2 linked regions of the Thalassobaculum sp. OXR-137 genome follow. The protein of the gene in region 1 interacts with the protein of each later gene in a pairwise test. Links are inferred from orthologs where the notes say so. Each region holds a gene or a part of one and is shown in the gene's direction. Other genes may lie near its edges.

Evidence for each region.
Region 2: the proteins of T8K17_RS17105 (region 1) and T8K17_RS05400 interact in binary tests that used the Escherichia coli proteins (3 or more experiments, as listed by UniProt). The link is inferred for Thalassobaculum sp. OXR-137 from one-to-one orthologs.

The regions. Positions count from the first base shown.
Region 1 is NZ_CP139715.1:3,697,554-3,700,811, reverse strand. What follows is about bases 318-3,258. They hold T8K17_RS17105 (P-II family nitrogen regulator), read left to right. Parts: upstream 318-1,589; coding sequence 1,590-1,928; downstream 1,929-3,258. Other genes in these bases: glnA (type I glutamate--ammonia ligase), read left to right, coding at 2,037-3,258; T8K17_RS17110 (pyridoxal phosphate-dependent aminotransferase), read left to right, coding at 318-1,357. Outside these bases: T8K17_RS17115 (dienelactone hydrolase family protein), read right to left, coding at 1-43; more of T8K17_RS17110, read left to right, coding at 185-317. UniProt on the Escherichia coli protein: P-II indirectly controls the transcription of the glutamine synthetase gene (glnA). P-II prevents NR-II-catalyzed conversion of NR-I to NR-I-phosphate, the transcriptional activator of GlnA. When P-II is uridylylated to P-II-UMP, these events are reversed.
Region 2 is NZ_CP139715.1:1,141,468-1,145,150, forward strand. Bases 169-3,534 are described here. They hold T8K17_RS05400 ([protein-PII] uridylyltransferase), read left to right. Parts: upstream 169-502; coding sequence 503-3,334; downstream 3,335-3,534. Other genes in these bases: T8K17_RS05395 (FAD-binding oxidoreductase), read right to left, coding at 169-404. Outside these bases: more of T8K17_RS05395, read right to left, coding at 1-168; murein biosynthesis integral membrane protein MurJ, read left to right, coding at 3,609-3,683.

The DNA.
Region 1 (3,258 bases):
TCGCCCCATCGGGGGTGGTGATGTCCTCGACGACTTCGATCATGTGCGGCTGTTTCCTCTGGATGGCAGACGTGTTTCTGTTGGATTTCGCTGTCTGGCGGTTTTCCGGCCGGCAGCGTATCACTGCCGCTCCGAGCGTCGCCAGAACGCACCTGAGACACGAACGATTTCGAGGAACCGCCCGATGCCCGCCATGCTCGCTGACCGGATGTCCGTTCTCGGCACCGAGACCGCCTTTGAAGTGCTCGCCCGCGCCAACGCGCTTGCCGCCTCCGGCAAGGACATCATCAACCTCGGCATCGGCCAGCCCGATTTCAAAACGCCGGAGCATATCGTGGAGGCCGGCATCAAGGCCCTGCGCGACGGCCATCACGGCTACACGCCGGCCGCCGGCATCCCGCAGCTCCGCCAGGCGGTGGCCCGCGACCTGAACACCCGCCACGGCGTCACCGTCGATCCGGACACGGTCATGATCATGCCGGGCGGCAAGCCGACCATGTTCTTCGCCTGCCTGATCTTCGGCCAGCCCGGCACCGAGATCCTGTATCCCAACCCCGGCTTCCCGATCTACGAGAGCTCGGTGAAGTTCTCCGGCGCCAAGCCGGTGCCGTACCGGCTGTCGGAAGAGAACGGCTTCGCCTTCTCCGCCGAGGAAATGCTGGCCAAGATCACCGACAAGACCAGCCTGATCATCCTCAACTCGCCGGCCAATCCGACCGGCGGCGCGGTGCCGAAGGAGGAGATCGACAAGCTGGTGGCCGGCCTGCAGAAGTGGCCGAACGTCTATCTGCTGTCGGACGAGATCTACAGCCAGATGCTGTATGACGGCCGCGAGCATGTGAGCCTGCTGACCTATCCGGAGATCGCCGACCGGGTGATCCTGCTGGACGGCTGGTCGAAGACCTATGCCATGACCGGCTGGCGCCTCGGCTTCTCGGTCTGGCCGAAGGCGGTCTTCGGACACGCGGAGAAGCTGGCGGTGAACTGCCACAGCTGCGTCAACGCCCCGACCCAGTTCGCCGGTCTCGCGGCCCTGGACGGCCCGCAGGACGCGGTGAAGGAGATGGTGAAGGCGTTCGACGACCGCCGCCGGGTGATCGTCGGTGAGCTGAACCAGATCCCGGGCTTCCGCTGTGTGGAGCCGGGCGGCGCCTTCTACGCCTTTCCGAACATCGAGGGCACGGGCCTGGGTGCGAAGGCGCTGCAGACCCGGCTGCTCGAGGAGGCCGGTGTGGCGGTGATCGCCGGCACCAGTTTCGGCGCCTACGGAGAGGGCTATCTGCGCTTCTCCTATGCCAATTCAACCGAGAACATCCGCGAGGCGATCCGGCGCATCAAGGAGATGCTGGCGGACTGACAATCGGCAGGGCGGGGGCGTTTGCACAAGGTGCGGGCGACTGTTGACTGAGTTTTATGCGAATGGCGAAAATTCAGGCACACTATCCCGAACGCTCCCGCCGATATCCGGGCCGAAGGCTTGGAAATCAAGGCTCTAACCAAGGTGCGAGGGTTGGCACACACCGTGCTAACCACCACGTTGCCCCGCCACCCGGTGGGGCATTCGCACGCAACACCGAAGGCACGGACCCATGAAGAAGGTCGAGGCGATCATCAAACCGTTCAAACTCGACGAGGTTAAGGAAGCGCTCCATGAGATCGGGATCCAGGGGATCACGGTGACTGAGGCGAAAGGATTCGGACGGCAGAAGGGTCACACCGAGCTGTACCGCGGCGCCGAGTACGTCGTGGACTTTCTGCCCAAGGTGAAGGTGGAGATCGTGATGGAGGACGGCCAGGTCGAACGGGCGGTCGAAGCCATCCAGAGCGCGGCCCACACCGGACGGATCGGGGACGGAAAGATCTTCGTCTCGACCGTCGATGAAATTGTTCGTATTCGTACGGGCGAGACCGGCACGGACGCGATCTGACGGGCCTTCGCGGCCCGACGCGCCGGTCCAAACAGGCCGGCATATCGAGAGGGAGTGTGGCCCCCATGGCATGTCCTGGGGCGCCACGGCAACGTTAGGAAGGAAACCATGTCTGACGACGTGAAGAACGTTATGAAGATGATCGAGGAGCACGACGTTAAGTACGTCGATCTCCGCTTCACGGACCCGCGCGGCGCGGTCCAGCACGTCACCCAGCACGTGCGCACGATCGATGAGGAGAGCCTGGTCGAGGGCTTCATGTTCGACGGCTCGTCCATCGCCGGCTGGAAGGCGATCAACGAGTCCGACATGGGCCTGAAGCCGGACCTGGCCACCGCGGTCATGGATCCGTTCTTTGCGCAGCCGACTCTGGCCATCACCTGCGACATCGTCGAGCCGTCGACCGGTCAGCCGTATGAGCGCGACCCGCGCTCGACCGCCAAGGCCGCCGTCAAGTACATGGACAGCCTGGGCATCGGCGACACCGCGTTCTTCGGTCCGGAAGCCGAGTTCTTCATCTTCGACGACGTGAAGATCGAAGTCAGCATGAACAAGGGCATGTACTCGGTCGACAACGAGGAAGGCCCGTACAACTCCTCGCGCGAGTACGAGGAAGGCAACCTGGCGCACCGTCCGGGCGTCAAGGGCGGCTACTTCCCGGTCCCGCCGGTCGACAGCGGCCAGGACATCCGCTCCGAGATGCTCTCGGTGATGGACGAGATGGGCGTGAAGGTCGAGAAGCACCACCACGAGGTGGCGCCGTCCCAGCACGAGCTGGGCATGGAGTTCGGCACCCTGGTGCAGACCGCCGACCACATGCAGATCTACAAGTACGTGGTGAAGCAGGTCGCTGCCGCCTACGGCAAGACCGCGACGTTCATGCCGAAGCCGATCACCGGCGACAACGGCTCGGGCATGCACGTGCACCAGTCGATCTGGAAGGACGGCAAGCCGATGTTCGCGGGTTCGGGTTATGCCGACCTGTCCGACATGGCGCTGTATTACATCGGCGGCATCATCAAGCATGCCCGTGCGATCAACGCCTTCACGAACTCGACGACCAACAGCTACAAGCGCCTGATCCCGGGCTTCGAGGCTCCGGTGCTGCTGGCCTACTCGTCGCGTAACCGCTCGGCCTCCTGCCGTATCCCGCACGTGAACAGCCCGAAGGGCAAGCGCGTCGAGGTCCGGTTCCCGGATCCGGCCGGCAACCCGTATCTCGGCTTCGCCGCGATGCTGATGGCCGGTCTGGACGGCATCCAGAACAAGATCCATCCGGGCGACCCGATGGACAAGAACCTCTACGACCTGCCGCCGGAAGAGCTGTCGG
Region 2 (3,683 bases), 2.6 Mb from region 1 along the record:
AATTCGTCGGTCTCGAGCCAGGAGATCGACGCCCCGGCTTCGGTCTGGACCGCGTGGTTCTCGGCCAGGATCGCGCGCCCCTCCGGCGAGGCGAGGAACAGATAGCCGTTCTCCACGAAGGTCAGGTCGGGGCGTTCGCCGTCCACCTCCAGCAGGTCTGGCGCCTCGGCGACGAACCGGCGCGCGAACAGGCCGATCTCGACGTTCTCGCGAATCGAGAACTGCTGGCGGATGCCGCCGACGGAGAGGGGTGTGGAGGCCCGCGCATAGGTCGGGTCGCGCTCCACGACCACGACGCGCCCCTTGAAGTCCGGCGACGCGGCCAGAAAATAGGCGGTGGCGGACCCGACGGCCCCGCCGCCGACAATGACCACATCCGCCTGTCCGTTCTCCGTCCCGTTCATGCATCGCTCCCTTGCCTGATCCGTGTCGGGAGCCTCAGGCATCCGTGACGGCCGGACAAGGGGCGCGTATAGTCTGCGCGACTGAAAAGGAGGCTTTCGTGGCCGCTACAGCCGAGGCCGAGACCCGGACGGACCCATCCCGCGAGCGCGGCGCGCCGGCGGTCGAGCTCGCCGTCCTGGGCAAACGGGTCCCCAACCGCAAGGCGATCTGCGACGTCCCGGCCCTGGCCGCCGAGATCGAGGAAGCGGCGGCCGACCTGAAGGACGCGGCGTTCCGGCGCGGCGCCATTCTGGACCTGCTGAAGGACGCCCTGGCGGATGCCACCGGCGAGATCCGCCGCCGGCTGGAGGCGACGAATGACGGGGCCGCCTGCGTGCGCGGCCGGGCCTGGCTGATGGACCAGATCATCGGCGTCATCGCCACCCACGCCGCCGAGCGCGAGTTTCCGGCCACCAACCCGACCACCTCCGAACGGATCGCCGTCACCGCCGTCGGCGGCTACGGCCGCGGCGAGCTGGCGCCGCAATCCGACATCGATCTGCTGTTCCTGCTGCCCTACAAGCAGACCGCGCGCTGCGAGCAGATCGTGGAGTACATGCTCTACCTGCTCTGGGATCTCGGCCTGAAGGTCGGCCACTCGACCCGCTCGGTTGCCGAGTGCATCCGCCAGTCGCATGCCGACATCACCATCCGCACGGCCATGCTGGAATCCCGCTTCCTGTGGGGCGACAACGCGCTCTACGAGGAGATGCGCGAGAAGTTCATGGCCGATATCGCGTCCGGCTCGCCGCTGGAGTTCGTGGAGCAGAAGCTGCAGGAATCGGACAACCGGCACCGCCGCATGGGCGACAGCCGTTACGTTGTCGAACCGAATATCAAGGACGGCAAGGGCGGGCTGCGCGACCTGCACACGTTGTTCTGGATCTCGAAATACGTCTACCGGATCGACGACGTGGCCGAGCTGGTGCCGCGCGGGGTGCTGGACCTGGCGGAAGCCCGCCGCTTCGCCCAGGCGCAGAAGCGGCTGTGGACCATCCGCTGCCATCTGCATTACCTGACCGGCCGGCCAGAGGAGCGGCTGACCTTCGACGTGCAGCCGGTTATCGCCGAGCGCCTGGGCTATACCGACCGGGCCGGGGCGATCGCGGTCGAGCGCTTCATGAAGCACTATTACCTCACCGCCAAGGATGTGGGCGACCTGACCCGCATCTTCTGCGCGGCGATCGAGGCCGAGTACAAGCGCCGGCGCCGTCGCTTCCGCCTGCCCAAGATGTTCGGCGAGCAGCGCTTCGGCGACTTCCGGGTCGAGGGCGACCGCATCACCGTGATCGATGACGACGCCTTCGAGCGCGATCCGGTGAACCTGATCCGGCTGTTCCACGACAGCCATTTCCGCGACCTGATGATCCACCCCCATGCTCTGCGGGTGATCACCCAGAACCAGGCGCTGATCAACGCCGACCTGCGGCGCGATCCGGAGGCGAACCGGCTGTTCGTGGAGATCCTGAGCAGCCCGAAGGGGCCGGAGCGCATCCTGCGGCGCATGAGCGAGGCGCGGGTGCTGGGCAAGTTCGTGCCGGATTTCGGCCGGGTCGTCGCCCAGATGCAGTTCGACATGTACCACACCTACACGGTGGACGAGCACACGCTGGTCTGCCTCGGCGTGCTGCATGCGATCGAGCAGGGCGAGCTGAAGGACGTGGCCCCGATCGCCACCGATGTGGTGCACAAGATCCTGTCGCGCCGGGCGCTCTACGTGGCCCTGTTCCTGCACGACATCGCCAAGGGGCGCGGCGGCAACCACTCGATCCTGGGCGAGCGGGTCGCCCGCCGGGTCTGCCCGCGCCTGGGCATGACCGAGGAGGAGACCGACACGGTCGCCTGGCTGGTGCGCTGGCACCTGCTGATGTCCGACACCGCCTTCAAGCGCGACATCCATGACCCCAAGACGGTGGAGGATTTCGCCCGCATCGTGCAGTCGCCGGAGCGGCTGCGCCTGCTGCTGGTGATGACCGTGGCCGATATCCGCGGCGTGGGCCCCCATGTCTGGAACGGCTGGAAGGCGCAGCTCCTGCGCGACCTGTACTACGCGACCGACGAGATGCTGACCGGCGGCACCTCGCCGACCAAGACCGGCGCGCGGGTGGCCGCCGCCAAGCGCAAGGTGGCCGAGCAGCTCGCCGGCTGGACCGAGGCGGAGGTCGAGGCCCATCTGGCGCTGGGCTACGCGCCCTACTGGCTCGGTTTCGATACCGAAACGCTGGTCCGCCACGCCTGGCTGGTGCGCCGGGCCCAGGCCTCCGACGCCCGTCTGGTGGTGGAGCACCGGCTCGATCCGGACCGCGAGGTGACCGAGGTGACGGTCTATGCCGCCGACCATCCGGGCCTGTTCTCGCGGATCGCCGGCGCGATGTCCTCGGTCGGCGCCAACATCGTCGATGCCCGCATCGTCACCCTGGCCGACGGCATGGCGATCGACACCTTCATGATCCAGGACGACAAGCGGCAGATGTTCGACCGCCCCGACCGGCTGGCACGGCTGGCGTCGGCCATCGAGCGGACCCTGGACGGCAGCCTGCGGCTGGAGGAGCAGCTCGGGAAGAAGGGCGCGCTCACCACCCGCCGCACCCGGGCACTGAAGGTGCCTCCGCGGGTGCTGATCGACCAGAAGGCCAGCGTCACCCACACGGTGATCGAGGTGAACGCCCATGACGAGCCCGGCGTGCTCCACCGCATGACCCGGGCCCTGGCGCGGGTTGGCGTGCAGATTCATTCCGCTACCGTGTCGACCTATGGCGAGCGGTTCGTCGACGTGTTCTATGTGAAGGACGTCTTCGGCCTGAAGATCGACAGCGCGCGCAAGCTCGACGAGATCCGTGCGGCGCTGCTGGAATCGCTGGGCGTGAAGGCTGAGGGGAAAGCGAAGTAGCCCTTCCACACCGCGCGTCCCGGCCCTTCGACACGTCGCCCGCCCCGGATCAGATCCGGGCCGGGCTCCTGCTCAGGGCGAGGTCATTATCAACCCTTCACTTTTCGTCATCCCGAAACGAGTTCGGGATGACGATTGGAATATATTTTTATACCTCGCCCTGAGCAGCTCCCGCAGGGAGCGTGTCGAAGGGCCGGCCGCCGCACCACCCGCCTTAAATCCGCCGCAAGCCGGCCATAGGCCTAGCGCGCCGAATCACGTACATCCTGGCTCCATGAACCTCGCCCGCGCCATCGCCACCGTCGGCGGCTACACCATGATCAGCCGGGTGACCGGGTTCGTGCGCGAC